2 regions of the Pantoea jilinensis genome follow, and region 1 is predicted to be linked to the other one. Evidence: predicted binding sites of a transcription regulator. Region 1 holds the regulator's gene; the other holds the start of a gene.

Region 1 (7,660 bases):
TAGTTATGTCGCCCATTCAGACTGGGTCGGCCATGACGAGATGTCGCCCTGGATGGGACTGGCGGTTATCGCCTCAGAAGATCAAAAGTTTCCTGAGCATTGGGGCTTCGATGTTGCGGCAATTGAATCTGTACTGGATAACAGTGACAGCCGGATGCGCGGGGCGTCCACGCTGTCACAACAGACGGCGAAAAATCTGTTTCTCTGGGATGGCCGCAGCTGGATCCGCAAAGGTCTGGAGGCGGGTTTGACAGTCGGGATTGAGACGGTCTGGACTAAGCGACGCATTCTGACCGTCTATCTCAATATCGCGGAGTTCGGGCCGGGTATCTTTGGCGTTGAAGCGGCTTCACAGCACTATTTCCATAAACCTGCCAGCCGGCTTACGGCAGCAGATGCTGCTTTGCTGGCGGCGGTTTTGCCCAATCCGATACGTTATCGTGCTGCTGCCCCCTCAGGTTATGTCAGAGAGCGGCAACAGTGGATACTGCGTCAGATGCGCCAGCTTGGCGGAGAAGGTTTTTTACAGCGTAACAAACTCGACTAGGCCTTAATCTTCGTCGAAACCCGCTTCAAATAGCTCAATGACCGCAGCCAGCGCCGGAACTTCCTCCGGGCCGCTGGCTTCAATTTCGATGTGTCCGCCTTTGGCTGAGTCGAGCATCAGCAGCGCAATTACGCTGCTGGCTTCAGCTTCCGTGCCCGCTTCATTGCGCAGCAACACTTCGGCATCAAAGCTCTGCACCAGCTCAAATAACTTCATTGCCGGACGGGCGTGCATGCCCAGCTTATTTTTAATTTCTACAGTTTGTCTGACGGTCATGATTTGCGCTTTTCCAGCGTACGATGGCGTGACTGTACATTCTTACCACGCGAACGGAAGTAATCCGCAAGCTGTTCAGCGATATAGACTGAGCGGTGTTTGCCACCAGTGCAGCCAATCGCTACGGTAAGATAGCTACGGTTGTTGGTTTCCAGCATCGGCAACCAGAGTTCAAGGTAGCTGCGCGTCTGGTAGATAAAGTTATGCACTTCTGTATGGCGATCAAGAAAGGCCGCCACCGGGCGATCGAGGCCAGTCATCGGCCGCAGCTTGGGATCCCAATGGGGATTGGGCAGAAAGCGCACGTCAAACACATAGTCAGCGTCAATAGGGATGCCATGTTTGAAGCCAAAGGATTCAAACACCATGGTCAGCTCACGTTCACGTTTACCCAGCAGGCGGGTACGCAGCATCTCGGCCAGCTCGTGCACTGACATCTCTGAGGTGTCGATGATGAGATCGGCCCGCGAACGCAATGGCTCCAGCAGATCGCTCTCTTCGTCAATCGCGCTCTCCAGGGACAGATTCTTGCTGGAAAGGGGATGCAGACGGCGCGTATCGCTGTAGCGACGAATCAGCGTATTACGATCGGCGTCCAGGAACAGCAGCTGAGGTGAAAATGAGTCAGGCAGGTTATTCAGCGCGGTTTCAAAAATTTCCGGAGATTCTGGCATGTTACGCACATCAATGCTGACTGCTGCCGAAATATTACGCTCCGCCAGCGAGTTAGCTAACTCGGGCAGTAGCACGACCGGCAGGTTATCAACACAGTAGAACCCCATATCTTCCAGCGCACGGAGCGCCACTGACTTCCCCGAGCCTGAACGACCGCTAACGATCATCAGCACCATGACCTTTTCTCCCGTTTTAAAACCGGCACCTGGCCGGTAAAGACGTGTTACTGCTCTGTCTGGATTTCCGTAATAATGGCGTAGAGCTCTTCATCACTTTGGGCAGCGCGCAGACGACGGCAGACCGTTTTATCTGCCAGACGTTTCGCCACCAGTGACAGGGTGTGCAGGTGTGTTTTGCACTGGTCGGCCGGGACCAGTAAAGCAAACAACAGATCGACCGGCTGGTTGTCGACGGCATCAAATGCAATCGGCTGTTCGAGGCTGATAAAAACCCCAACCGCGCGCAGCGTATCCTCTTCCAGCTTGCCGTGAGGGATTGCGATCCCATTGCCAATACCGGTACTGCCCATGCGTTCGCGGGTCAGGATCGCTTCGAAAAGCGTCTGGTGCGGCAGGTTGAGCTGCTTAGCGGCCAGTTCGCTGATGATTTCCAGCGCACGTTTTTTGCTCTGGCAGTGTACGCCGCTGCGGGTGCAGTCTGGCGAAAGCACTGTGCTCAATTCCAGTGTAAGATCGTTGTTCATTATCATTTCACTTGCGTGTTCACCAGGCCATTCGCCGCCAGCGCGTCATTACCTCTGAGACAAGCTGCGCTTACTCAGATGACAAAACGGGGCGGATTATCCGCCCCATCCTGTCGGCTCTGCGCGCCAGGCGCGCGTTGCTAGCGTGAAGATTAGTGTTTTTTCAGTTTATCTTTGTGTTTGGTCAGCTGACGGGCCAGCTTGTCGATCAGCCCATCAATTGCCGCATACATATCTTCCGCTTCCGATGTAGCGTGCAGCTCGCCACCATTCACGTGAAGTGTTGCATCAGCCACCTGAGTGACTTTCTCAACTTTCAGGACAATATAGACCTGATTGATATGTTCAAAATAGTGTTCCAGTTTGGCAAATTTCCCGTTGACGAACTCACGCAGAGGCGGTGTGATTTCAACATGTTGCCCGGTCAGGTTCAGCTGCATAGGTCTTCCTTCTCATTTCTTTCAAACCAGTTGTTTACGCTGGTTCGATGGCGGGATGGATAAAGACTCACGATATTTGGCGACGGTACGCCGTGCCACCATAATCCCCTGATCAGATAACATTGAGGTCAGTTTACTGTCGCTCAAGGGTTTGGCTGGATTTTCCGCCGAAATTAATTTTTTCACCAGCGCACGAATCGCGGTTGAGGAGGCTTCGCCTCCACCTTCCGTATTCACATGACTGGAGAAAAAGTACTTTAGTTCAAAAATGCCACGGGGACTGTGCAGATACTTCTGCGTAGTCACGCGAGAAATGGTCGATTCATGCATCTCAACAGCCTGGGCGATATCTGCCAGCACCATCGGACGCATAAATTCTTCACCCTGCTCGAAAAACGCCTGCTGTTGCTCAACAATGCAGCGCGTTACTTTCAGCAGCGTATCATTGCGGCTTTCCAGACTCTTAATCAGCCAGCGGGCTTCCTGCAGATTACTGCGGATAAACTGACTGTCGCTGTCGTTGCGCGCTGAACTGCCCATTGCCGCATAGTGCTGATTGATCTTGAGGCGTGGCAAGCTGTCGGCATTGAGTTCAACCGTCCAGCGACTGCCAACTTTACGCACCAGGACATCGGGAATGACATATTCTGGCTCGCTGGTATTGATCGACTGACCCGGACGCGGGTCCAGCGACTGAATCAGCACCATCGCTTCTTTCAGTACATCCTCTTTGAGGCGCGTCACTCGCATCAGGCTACGGAAATCGTGATTGGCCAGCAGGTCGAGATGCTCGCTGACGATCAGGCGTGCTTCTGCCAGCATCGGTGTGTCGGGCGCATATTGCGACAGCTGCACCAGCAGACAGTCACGCAGGTCGCGCGCACCAACACCCATCGGGTCAAAACGCTGGATGCGTTTCAGCACCGCCTCAACTTCATCCACTTCGAGATCATCGTTGCCGATACTGTCCAGGATCTCCTCAAGCGAAACGGTGAGATATCCGGTGTCATCGATAGCATCGACGATAGAGGTGGCAATAGCGCGATCGGTATCACTGAAAGGCGTCAATCCAACCTGCCACATCAGGTAGTCCTGCAGTGACTGTGTCGTTTCACCCTGATAAACCGGTAACTCATCATCCTGATAATCGGTGCCAGTGCCGGAAGGCGTGCCCGCCGTGTAGATCTCATCCCAGGTGGCATCCAGCGGCAGTTCATCGGGCATCTCTTTCTGCTCAAGCGCTTCGCGTGTATCCAGCGCCTCAGACTCCGGCGATTCCCTGGAGTCGATCTCTTCATGCAGATCAGTCTGCTCAAGCAGCGGATTGCTTTCGAGTGCAAGCTGTAACTCCTGCTGGAGTTCAAGCGTAGAGAGTTGCAGCAGACGAATCGCCTGTTGCAACTGTGGAGTCATTGCCAGCTGTTGGCTGAACCTGAGTTGTAGACCTTGCTTCATAGACAGGATGGTAGTTCCCAGGTAAACATCGGTATTAACGACACCTTATCAGAGTCTGAACTCTTCACCCAAATAAACCCGCTTAACCTGCTCATCCGCAAGAATTTCATTGGGTGTGCCATGCGCAATCAGGTGTCCCTGGCTGACAATATAAGCCCGCTCACAGACCGCTAAGGTTTCACGCACGTTATGGTCGGTAATCAGCACGCCGAGGCCGCTGTCACGCAGATGCTCAATGATTTTCTTGATGTCGATAACGGAGATCGGGTCAACACCGGCAAAAGGCTCATCCAGCAGGATAAATTTAGGATTAGCGGCCAGTGCGCGTGCGATCTCAACACGACGTCGCTCACCACCCGACAGCGCCTGACCCATGCTGTCGCGCAGGTGCTCGATGTGAAACTCTTCCATCAGCTCACGGGCGCGATCCTGACGTTGTTCTTCTGTCAGATCGTCACGAATCTGCAGTACCGCCATCAGGTTATCGTAGACGCTGAGGCGACGGAAAATGGAGGCCTCCTGCGGCAGATAGCCGATGCCACGACGCGCACGGGCATGCAACGGCAGGATACTGATATCTTCATCATCAATAATGATACGGCCAGCGTCACGCGGGACAATACCGACCACCATGTAAAAGGTGGTGGTCTTACCGGCGCCGTTCGGACCCAGCAGGCCGACAATCTCGCCGGACTTTACCTGCAGACTGACATCTTCTACCACGCGACGGCCTTTATATGCCTTCGCCAGGTTTTCTGCGATTAATGTGGCCATAGCTATCAGTTACTCTTCTTTCCGCTGTTGGACGAACCTTTATCCTGAAGTTGCGACGGCACCAGGACGGTAGTGACGCGCTTGTTCTGGCCCTGGCTGTAAGCCTGCATTTTCTGCTCTTTTACCAGATAGGTAATACGATCGCCTTTGATGTTGCTGTCCTGCTGCTCAATGAACGCATTGCCGGTCAGTTCAACGAAGTCGTTAGCCAGTTCGTAGTGCAGCTTTGAGGCATGGCCCTGAACCGGCTTGCCGCTGTCCTGCATCTGATAGAACGTAGCGGGGTTGCCGTAGGCATCAACGATGGTTTTCTCGCTGTCGCCACCGGGACGGGTCACCACGACTTTATCCGCCGTGATTTTGATTGAACCCTGCGTCACGATGACATTGCCGGTAAAGGTCGCGACATTGCCCTGCAAATCAAGTGCCTGATTCTGCGAGTCAATGTTGACGGGCTTATCCGAGTCACCGGTCAGGGCAAGCGCCGGAACGCTGGTTGCCAGCAACATGCTGGCCATTAAAAGCTTCAGGCTATTTTTGTTCATTTTGAATTTCATATGAGGTTTTGACCTTCTCGATTAACTCGGCGTTCTTTGTCCGTAAATTGCCGCGCATTTTCATGCCGGTGGAGTTAAAACTGCGTCCATACAATGTTACCTGATCATCAGAGGTAACATCCTGAGTGACAAGGTTGATCTGTGCGTTATCAGTTTTAATGCGCTCAAGCTGAGAATCCTGCGTCAGCGTATTCAGCTCAACATGGCCATACAGATAAAGCATACGATCTTTGGTGAGCTTTGCTTTATCGGCGCGTAACGTCCAGGTAGGGATTTTATTCTCATCATAAGTGGTCATCACCGGATTTTCGAACCAGCTCAGCTCGTCATCCGAGAAATAGGTCACTTTGTCTGAGACCAGTTTATATGACAGCGCGCCCTGCGGGTTATAAACCACAGTGTGTGAATCAGCACTGGTGTAGGTCGGCGACTGACTGTCGGGCCCGACGGGCGTGCCATTGTCATCCTGGTTAGTAAGATTCCAGCCGATCAAAACCAGTGCAATCAAGGTCAGAATCAGCGTTATCCAACGCCTGCTTTTACTCATACTGATTGCCCTTTGGCATCCTCAAATTTGTTCTGCGCCATTAATATCAGGTCACATACTTCGCGTACCGCGCCGCGTCCACCGGCGATCCGCGTGACGTAGTGGGCGCGTGGCAACAGGATCGGGTGTGCATCCGCCACTGCCACACTTAATCCCACCTTCGCCATAACCGGCCAGTCGATCAGATCGTCACCAATATAGGCGACCTGGTCGTCGGAAAGAGACAGTTTATCCAGAAGTTCACGATAGGCCAAAAGCTTATCCGATTGTCCCTGATAAAGATGACGGATGCCGAGCGTTTTGCAGCGATCTTCCATCAGACGGGCATTACGGCCGGTAATAATAGCCACTTCTACATCAGAGGTCAGCAAACACCGCACACCATAACCGTCCCGCACGTTGAATGCCTTCAGCTCTTCGCCATTATTTCCCATGTAGATCACCCCGTCGGACATCACGCCGTCGACGTCGCAGATCAGCAGACGAATGTTGCTGGCGCGTGCCATAACATCAGCGCTGACCGGGCCATAGCAGGTTTCAATCGGGGGAGTTGCCTGTTGCATTTTCTCTTCCTGTTCAGACTACGCCAGCGCGCAGCATGTCATGCATATGTACCACACCGAGCAGACGGTCGTCATCGGCCACCAGAATCGAGGTAATGTTTTTGGTCTGCATCAGGTTCAGGGCTTCAACCGCCAGCATATTTGGCCGGACGCGGATGCCACCCGGCGTCATCACTTCGCCAATGGTGGCGCGCTGAAAATCGATGCCCATATCAAAAATGCGGCGCAGGTCGCCATCGGTAAAGATGCCTTCAATTTTCATCAGACCGTCGACGATCACCGTCAGTCCCAGGTTTTTGCGCGTAATTTCCAGCAGCGCATCGCGCAGTGAAGCATCCCGCGTGACGTGCGGCAGCTCATCGCCGCTGTGCATGATATCAGCCACATGCAGCAGCAACTTGCGGCCCAGCGCACCGCCAGGATGGGAGAGGGCAAAGTCTTCCGCCGTGAATCCACGCGCTTCCAGCAGCGAAACCGCAAGCGCGTCACCCATCACCAGCGTGGCCGTCGTGCTGGAGGTGGGCGCCAGACCCAGCGGACACGCTTCCTGCGGAACATGAACACAAAGATGCACATCGGCAACCCGTCCCATCGCGCTGTCAGGCCGTCCGGTGATGCAGATCAGCGAAATATGCTGACGTTTTAACACTGGGATCAGCGCAAGAATTTCGCTGGACTCACCGCTGTTAGAGATGGCGATGACCACATCATTTTTGCTCACCATCCCCAGATCGCCATGGCTGGCTTCAGCCGGATGCACAAAAAAGGCGGGCGTGCCGGTACTGGCAAAGGTCGCCGCCATTTTTTTGCCGATATGGCCAGACTTGCCCATGCCCATGACCACTACTTTTCCCTGACAGGCATAAATGAGGGCGCAGGCGCGGGCGAAATCGTCATTGATATATTGATCGAGTTGTTCCAGTCCTTCACGCTCGATGCGCAGGACAGTTTTTCCCGCCTGCTGAAAATCAAATGCTGTTGGTTGCTGATATGACATAGTGAGTCTGTCCTTGTTAACCGTCCATAAATGCCGGCTGCATCCAGAGCAGCGTCACCCAGACGAAGAAACCACAGAGTAAAATTAAGCCTGCCGTGCGACCAACCCGACGGCGACGAAGCAGGC
Region 2 (7,660 bases), 420 kb from region 1:
GAAACATCACCTAATCTCATGCCTGGTATACTCCTGCCACTTCCAGCCGATCGTCCAGCGGAAACGCCATCAGCGGTGCCGCCATCTCCGCGATACGCGACAGCTGGATCAGCAGTTCAGCGCGGCGGGCGTCATCCAGTTCCAGTTGCAGTATCTGCTCCATATGGCCGATGTAGCTGGCCCAGTCGTGTTGATTCATGATTCGCTCCTGTTAAAAACCGGCAGCGCTGCCGTTACTGCGCGGATCGCTTGCGCCCTCAAACATGCCGTTGCTGTGACGCACGATGGCGCCCGCATGGCCAACGGATTCACTGAAGTCCGGCAGCAGCTCCACCTCATGTCCCCACAGACGCAGCATCAATACCGTTTCGTCGTCAAAACGGCCTTCCAGTTTCAGTGAGTCGGACGATTGACCCCAGGTCCGGCCCAGCAGCCAGCGCGGCGCACTGACCGCCTGCTGTAACGGCAGGCCCTGAATGACATGGCGGGTAAAAATCGCCGCCTGGGTCTGCGGCTGTCCATCTCCGCCCATGGCGCCATACACCATTGTCCGGCCATCTTTCAGGCATGCAGCGGCGGGATTCAGGGTATGAAACGGCTGCTTGCCGGGCGCAAGGGCGAGTAAGTGGTCAGGATCCAGGCTAAACGCCGCGCCACGGTTCTGCCAGGTAATACCGGTGCCGGGCAGCACCACACCACTGCCAAACTCGTGATAGATGCTTTGAATAAAGGAGACCGCCAGACCGCTGCTGTCCATCACGCCCATCCAGACGGTATCGCCCGGGCCGCGTCCGCTCCCCCAGGCTGCCGCCTCACCATCGGTGATCTGGCTGGCGAGTGTGGCAAGGTGATCGCTATCCAGCAGCGCCTGCAGATCTTCGGTAACGTGACGCGGATCGGTGATGTGTTTGTCCCGCAGCGCAAAGGCTTTCTTGGTGGCTTCAACGATGCGGTGCACCGTCTGCGCGTCATCAGCCTCCGCCATCGCCAGCCGGTCGGTGATGCCGAGGATGGCCAGCGACACCATGCCCTGCGTCGGCGGGGCGATATTCCAGATGTCGCCTTCACTGTGTGCGAGGTGCAGTGGCGTTGTGCGGCGGGCGCGATGCTGCTGCAGATCGTTCAGCGTCACCGGCATGCCCAGTGTCGCCATCTCGTCGGCCAGATGATGAGCCAGCGGGCCGCGATAAAAACTGTCGAGTCCCTCTTCGGTGAGCTGACTCAGGGTGTTCGCCAGTGCGGGCTGGGTAAAACGGCTGCCGGGCTGCGGCACCTCGCCGTCAGGCATAAACGTGGCGCTGAAGCCGGGCTGATGCTGCAACTCACTGCGAAACGTCGCGGTGGCGGCGCTCTGTGAAGCGGTCACCGGAATGCCGTCGGCGGCGTAGCGAATGGCATCACGCAGCAGACGAGCCAGCGGCAGCGGCGGGGTGCCCATCTCCTTAGAGAGCATCAGTGCCTCCTGCCAGCCACTGACTGTACCGGCTACGGTCAGCGCCGCTTTCGGTCCGCGATGTGGAATTTTCGGGTGATCGGCGTAAAAATCGCGGTGAGCCAGTGAACCTGCTGCGCCGCTGGCGTCGATAGCGACAGGATCACCACCGGGCGGCAGAATCAGCCAGAAACCGTCGCCGCCCAGTCCATTCATGTGTGGATAGACCACCGCGATAGTTGCGGCGGCGGCCACCATCGCTTCAATGGCATTACCGCCATCACGCAGTACCGCGAGTGCGCTTTCACTCGCCAGATGGTGCGGCGTCACCGCCATCCCCTGCGGGGCCATATTGCTTTGAATCATCGTTTTCTCATTCTTCGGGTGACAGAACCCATAACAAAGCAAGAGCTGTTCCAGTTTTCACCCTGCGATGACAATGCGCCGGTTAACCTGGCGTAAATTGTGCTAGGTTTTGCTAAACAAAAGTGCTGAAACAAAAGTTACAGGACGCCTTATGCAACAGCTTGATGAACGACTCAGAAGTCACTATCCCCAGCTCTCGCCACAGGAACAGCGCATTGCTGACTTCGTGTTTGACCATTTCGATGACCTGATCAGCTACAACAGCGCCGAGCTGGCGCGGCTCAGTGGTGTGTCGAAAGCCACGGTCAGCAGGCTGTTTAAGCGTCTGGGCTACGAGAAATACAAAGATATGCGTGATGAGTTACGCATCCTGCGTCAGAGCGGCATGCCGCTGACAGATAATCGTGATGCCGTGCAGGGCAATACCTTGCTGGCACGCCACTATAAGCAGGAGATGGCGAATCTGACGCAGTGGGTTAACAGCCTGGATGCACAGCACTTTAACGAGGTTATTCAGCAGCTGTCGCAGGCAAAACGCATCTTTATCATCGGTATGCGCAATGCCTACCCGGTGGCGCTGCACCTGCGCCAGCAACTGGTGCAGGCGCGTTCACAGGTGCATATTCTGCCGCAGCCGGGCCAGACGCTGGCAGAGGAGCTGGTGGATATCACACCGGACGACATGGTCATCGTGATGGCCTTTCGTCGTCGTCCACGCATCATTCGCCCGCTGATGCAGCAGTTGCAGGCAGCCGGTATCCCGCTGCTGGCGCTGTGTGAGCCGCAGGCGCAGACGGTGATTGCGCTGGCGCGCTGGCAACTCTGTACGCCGCTGGACAGCGTCTCCGCCTTCGACAGTTACAGTGCCGCCATGAGTCTGGTTAACCTGATTGCTAATTCCCTGCTGCATGAAATGCTGGCTCAGGGACGTCAGCGGATTCATCAGATCGCTGACCTGTATCAGCAGTTTGACGAACTGGAGCACCGTTAACAGGCACCGTTTTGGTGCTTTGCCCCATTTCAGAACACATCTTTCCCGGCGTAATCGTTCCGATTACGTCCAGTTTCAACGGAACTCTCTGCCGTCTAACCCTTTTTTAATTGCCACCCGCATTGGCACATTAGTTGCAGAATGCATCCCAAAGAATCTTTTGTTTCATGTTAATCTCACCGGGGTGCATAATGAAAAAAGTTTTAATGGCGGTAGCAGCTGCAGCATTACTGATGGCTCAGGCGGGAAGTGCGCTGGCCGATCAACTGCAGGACATCCAGAAGCGCGGTGTCATCCGCGTCGCTGTGCCGCAGGATTTCCCACCCTTTGGCTCGGTCGGCACTGACCTGCAGCCGCAGGGGTATGACATCGACACGGCGAAATATCTGGCAAAGCAGATGAAACTTAAGTTGCAGCTGGTGCCGGTCAGCAGTGCCAACCGCGTGCCTTATCTGCAAACTGACAAGGTCGATCTGGTTATCTCCAGCATGGGTAAAAATGCCGAGCGTGAGAAAGTGATCGACTTTACCCGCGCCTATGCGCCGTTCTTCCTGGGCGTATTTGGTCCGAAAGGCGATGAGATCAAAGCGGCGTCGGCGCTGAGCGGCAAGTCGATTGGCGTCACGCGCGGTGCGGTAGAAGACATGGTGCTCAGCGACGTTGCGCCGAAAGATGCGCAGATAAAACGCTATGAAGATAACAACACCACGTTGTCTGCCTATCTCTCCGGTCAGGTGCAATATGTCGCCACCGGTAACCTGGTGGTCGCCGCGATTGCACGCCAGAATCCGGCTAAAGCGCCTGTCGCGCAGTTTATGCTGAAAGATTCCCCCTGCTTTATCGGCCTGAAGAAAGATGAGCCTGCGCTGAAAGCGAAAGTCAATGCGCTGATTGAGCAGGGCATCAAAGATGGCACCCTGAATAAACTGTCAGAAGAGTGGCTCAAAGCGCCGCTGCCCGCCAACCTCGGCGCCTGAGGACGGATTCATGACCGGGCAACTTAACTTTCCCGCCCTGTGGCCCTACTGGCCGGAGCTGCTCTCCGGTCTGTGGGTCACCCTCCAGCTGACGGTGCTGGCGACGACCGGTGGTGTGGCGCTGGGCATTGCGGGCGCGGCGCTGCGCAGTGGCAAACCCAGCTGGATGAGCCGCCTGTGGGGCATCTATGTCGAGCTGATCCGCAATACGCCGTTTGTGGTGCAGCTGTTCTTTATTGTTTTCGGTCTGCCTGCGCTGGGGCTGAAACTCACCGCTGGCGAGGCGGCGCTGCTGGCGATGCTGATCAACCTTGGCGCTTACAGTACCGAGATCATCCGTGCCGGAATTCAGGTCACGCCCAAAGGGCAGTGGGAAGCAGGCCGGGTGCTGGGATTAACCCGCAGCCAGACATTTTTGCGGGTGGTGTTGCCACCTGCGCTGCAGCGCATTTACCCGGCGCTGGTCAGTCAGTGCATCATCGTGATGCTGGGGTCGTCGGTGGTGTCCCAGGTTTCTTATGAGGAGCTGACCTTCGCCGCTAACCTGATTCAGTCGCGCACCTTCTTAAGTTTTGAGGTCTATCTGGTGACCACGCTGATCTACCTGGCGTTGTCGATTGCGATGCGCCATCTGCTGCTGGCAATTGGCCGTAAATGGTTTGGAGTGCAGCCATCATGATGACGACCTTTACTGACTGGGACATCCTGCGCAACCTGCTGCTGGCGGCGCGCTGGACCCTGTTACTGTCGCTGGTGGCCTTTGCCGGCGGAACGCTGGTAACGCTGCCACTGCTGTTTCTGCGTCTGCTGCAACGCAAGTGGCTGACGCGCGTGATACGCGGTTACACCGCGCTGTTTCAGGGCACGCCGCTGCTGATGCAGCTGTTCCTGGCATTTTTCGGCGTCGGGCTATTCGGCATTGATGTCGCGCCCTGGACCGCAGCTTCGCTGGCATTGACCTTCTACACCAGCGCCTTTCTGGTGGACATCTGGTACGGCAGCATTCGCGCCCTGCCGAAAGGGCAGTGGGAAGCGTCGCGCTGCCTCGGCCTCACCTTTGGTCAGACGCTATGGCGGGTGGTGGCACCCCAGGCGATCCGCATCGGTATCGCGCCGACCGTGGGCTTTGCCGTGCAGGTGATCAAGGGGACCGCGCTGGCCTCAATTATCGGCTTCATTGAGCTGACTAAGGCGGGCACCATTCTGAACAATGTGACCTATCAGCCGTTTAAAGTCTTTGGGCTGGTGGCGCTGGGCTACTTCCTGATGTGTTATCCGCTGTCTCGCTACAGCCAGTATCTGGAGAAAAAATTCAATGCCGCTCATCACCATTAATCAGGTGCAAAAATATTACGGCGACAACCATGTGTTGAAAGGCGTGGATCTGGATATCGACATGGGCGAGGTGATCTCGATCATTGGTCGTAGTGGATCCGGCAAAAGCACGTTGCTGCGCTGTATGAACGGGCTGGAAGGCTATCAGGAGGGCAGCATCAAGCTCGGCGGGATGACGATTACTGACCGTGATTCGCAGGCGCGTGAAATCAGCCGCTCGGTCGGAATGGTATTTCAGAGCTTCAATCTGTTCCCGCACATGACGGCGCTGGAGAACGTGATGCTGGCGCCGCGCCGGGTGCTGAAGAAAAGCGAGGCCGAGTGCCGTGCGCTGGCGGCGCAGATGCTGGAGAAAGTCGGGCTGGGTGAACGTCTTAACTACTATCCTGCCAGCCTCTCTGGCGGTCAGCAGCAGCGCGTGGCGATCGCCCGTGCGCTGGCGATGACGCCGAAAGTTTTACTCTGTGATGAGATTACCTCCGCGCTCGATCCTGAACTGGTGGGCGAAGTGCTTAAAGTTCTGGAGCAGCTGGCGGCAGAGGGAATGACGCTGATCCTCGTCACCCATGAAATGAGCTTTGCCCGCGACGTGGGCGATCGTGTGGTCTTTATGCATCAGGGGCGCGTCTGGGAGCAGGGCGACAGTAAAACGCTGTTCGCCCAGCCGCAGACGCCGGAGCTGAAGCAGTTTATCTCTTCGGTTCGTCTCTAAATGTTTAGTTTGACAGGCGTTTATTGTTGCAGACAGTCTGACCACGGACAGCGCGGAACAACCGGAGCGTACACGAAGTACGTGAGGATGACTCGCTGTGCTCGCCCCTTCAGGGCCGCCCTTACGGGCGTTCAGGTTGCTAAAGCAGCCTGTGTGAGCACTGCTCGGGGCCAGAATGGCAAATAAAATAGCCTGTCGGGCATCAGAAAAGGAAATGATGATGGATATAACACAATACCCGCAACTCAATCCGCCACAGCGTCTGCTGATGGGACCGGGACCGATCAACGCCGATCCCCGCGTGCTGCGCGCCATGTCGAGCCAGCTGCTGGGTCAGTACGATCCCGCGATGACCCACTACATGAACGAAGTGATGGCGCTCTATCGCGGCGTGTTCCGCACAGAGAACCGCTGGACGCTGCTGATTGATGGCACCTCTCGTGCCGGCATCGAATCGATACTGCTCTCCGCTATCCGCCCTGACGACAAAGTGCTGGTCCCGGTGTTTGGCCGCTTCGGTCATCTGCTGTGCGAAATTGCCCGCCGCTGTCGTGCGGACGTTCACACCATCGAAGTGCCGTGGGGCGAAGTCTTTACCCCGGACCAGATTGAAGATGCGATCAAAAAAGTGCGGCCACGCCTGCTGCTGACCGTGCAGGGCGATACCTCGACCACCATGCTGCAGCCACTTGAGCAGCTGGGGGCGATCTGTAAACAGTACGGCGTGCTGTTCTACACCGATGCCACCGCGTCGCTGGCGGGCAACCCGCTGGAAACGGATGCCTGGGGACTGGATGCCGTATCGGCGGGGATGCAGAAATGCCTGGGCGGCCCATCGGGCACGTCGCCGATCACCCTGAGCGCAGAGATGGAAGCGGTGATCCGCAAACGCAAATGCGTGGAGCAGGGGATCCGCACCGAGGCGCATCAGGATGGAGATGATGAAATGATCTACTCCAACTATTTTGATCTCGGCATGATCATGGATTACTGGGGGCCGGAGCGGCTTAACCATCACACCGAAGCGACCAGTGCGCTGTTTGGCGCCCGCGAGTGTGCCCGTCTGATCCTGCAGGAAGGGCTGGATAACGGCATCGCCCGTCACAAACTGCATGGTGAAGCGATGCTGAAAGGCATTCAGGGAATGGGGCTGGAGACCTTTGGCGATCTGAAAAACAAGATGAACAACGTGCTGGGCGTGATGATCCCGTCAGGTGTCAACGGCGATCAGGTGCGCAAACTGATGCTGGAGGATTTCGGCATTGAGATTGGCACCTCATTTGGTCCGCTGCATGGCAAGGTGTGGCGCATCGGCACCATGGGTTACAACGCGCGCAAAGATTGCGTGATGCAGACGCTATCGGCGCTGGAAACAGTGCTGACTCATGTTGGTTATCGCACGCCGCAGGGCGCGGGTGCGCAGGCCGCCTGGGATCACTACGGGAGCCAGGCATGATGATGAGTGCCAGCGAAGCTCAGGCCGCTGCACAGCGCGTGATGGCGCGCTGTGATGCGCTGGCAGCGATCAGCGAAACGGCTGAGGGCCTGACCCGCGTCTACCTGTCGGCGGAACATCTGCGCGCCAACGCCTGCGTCGGTGAGTGGATGCAGGCAGCGGGGATGCAGGTGTGGCAGGATGAAGTCGGCAATATCTGTGGGCGCTATGAGGCGGCAGAAGCGGGTGCGCATGCGCTGCTGCTCGGCTCCCATCTCGACACGGTGCGCAACGCCGGCCGCTACGACGGGATGCTGGGCGTGCTCAGCGCCATTGAAACCGTACAGTGGCTAAATGAACATCAGCGCCGCCTGCCGCTGGCCATTGAGGTGATTGGCTTTGGCGACGAAGA

What was found. Region 1 encodes sigma-54, which starts transcription at its own class of promoters, with help from an activator protein. Its sites were predicted from a motif close to GTTGGCACANNTTTCGCTNT; they were not measured.
Region 2: the regulator sigma-54 is predicted to act here: its motif matches at 1,834-1,853, upstream of KTJ90_RS15295 (gamma-glutamyltransferase family protein).

The regions. Positions count from the first base shown of each region.
Region 1 covers NZ_CP077746.1:3,642,569-3,650,228, reverse strand. The annotation lists gene mtgA (monofunctional biosynthetic peptidoglycan transglycosylase) at 1-547, shown strand, start outside; gene npr (PTS phosphocarrier protein NPr) at 551-823, opposite strand; gene rapZ (RNase adapter RapZ) at 820-1,674, opposite strand; gene ptsN (PTS IIA-like nitrogen regulatory protein PtsN) at 1,722-2,201, opposite strand; gene hpf (ribosome hibernation promoting factor) at 2,354-2,641, opposite strand; gene rpoN (RNA polymerase factor sigma-54) at 2,663-4,096, opposite strand; gene lptB (LPS export ABC transporter ATP-binding protein) at 4,145-4,870, opposite strand; gene lptA (lipopolysaccharide transport periplasmic protein LptA) at 4,876-5,427, opposite strand; gene lptC (LPS export ABC transporter periplasmic protein LptC) at 5,402-5,974, opposite strand; gene kdsC (3-deoxy-manno-octulosonate-8-phosphatase KdsC) at 5,971-6,537, opposite strand; gene kdsD (arabinose-5-phosphate isomerase KdsD) at 6,551-7,534, opposite strand; gene KTJ90_RS17175 (calcium/sodium antiporter) at 7,551-7,660, opposite strand, start outside.
Region 2 covers NZ_CP077746.1:3,221,403-3,229,062, reverse strand. The annotation lists gene KTJ90_RS15305 (AtzE family amidohydrolase) at 1-20, opposite strand, end outside; gene hpxX (oxalurate catabolism protein HpxX) at 17-199, opposite strand; gene KTJ90_RS15295 (gamma-glutamyltransferase family protein) at 212-1,798, opposite strand; gene hpxU (MurR/RpiR family transcriptional regulator) at 1,950-2,789, shown strand; gene KTJ90_RS15285 (transporter substrate-binding domain-containing protein) at 2,981-3,766, shown strand; gene KTJ90_RS15280 (amino acid ABC transporter permease) at 3,777-4,445, shown strand; gene KTJ90_RS15275 (amino acid ABC transporter permease) at 4,445-5,101, shown strand; gene KTJ90_RS15270 (amino acid ABC transporter ATP-binding protein) at 5,082-5,813, shown strand; gene KTJ90_RS15265 (pyridoxal-phosphate-dependent aminotransferase family protein) at 6,034-7,269, shown strand; gene hpxK (allantoate amidohydrolase) at 7,266-7,660, shown strand, end outside.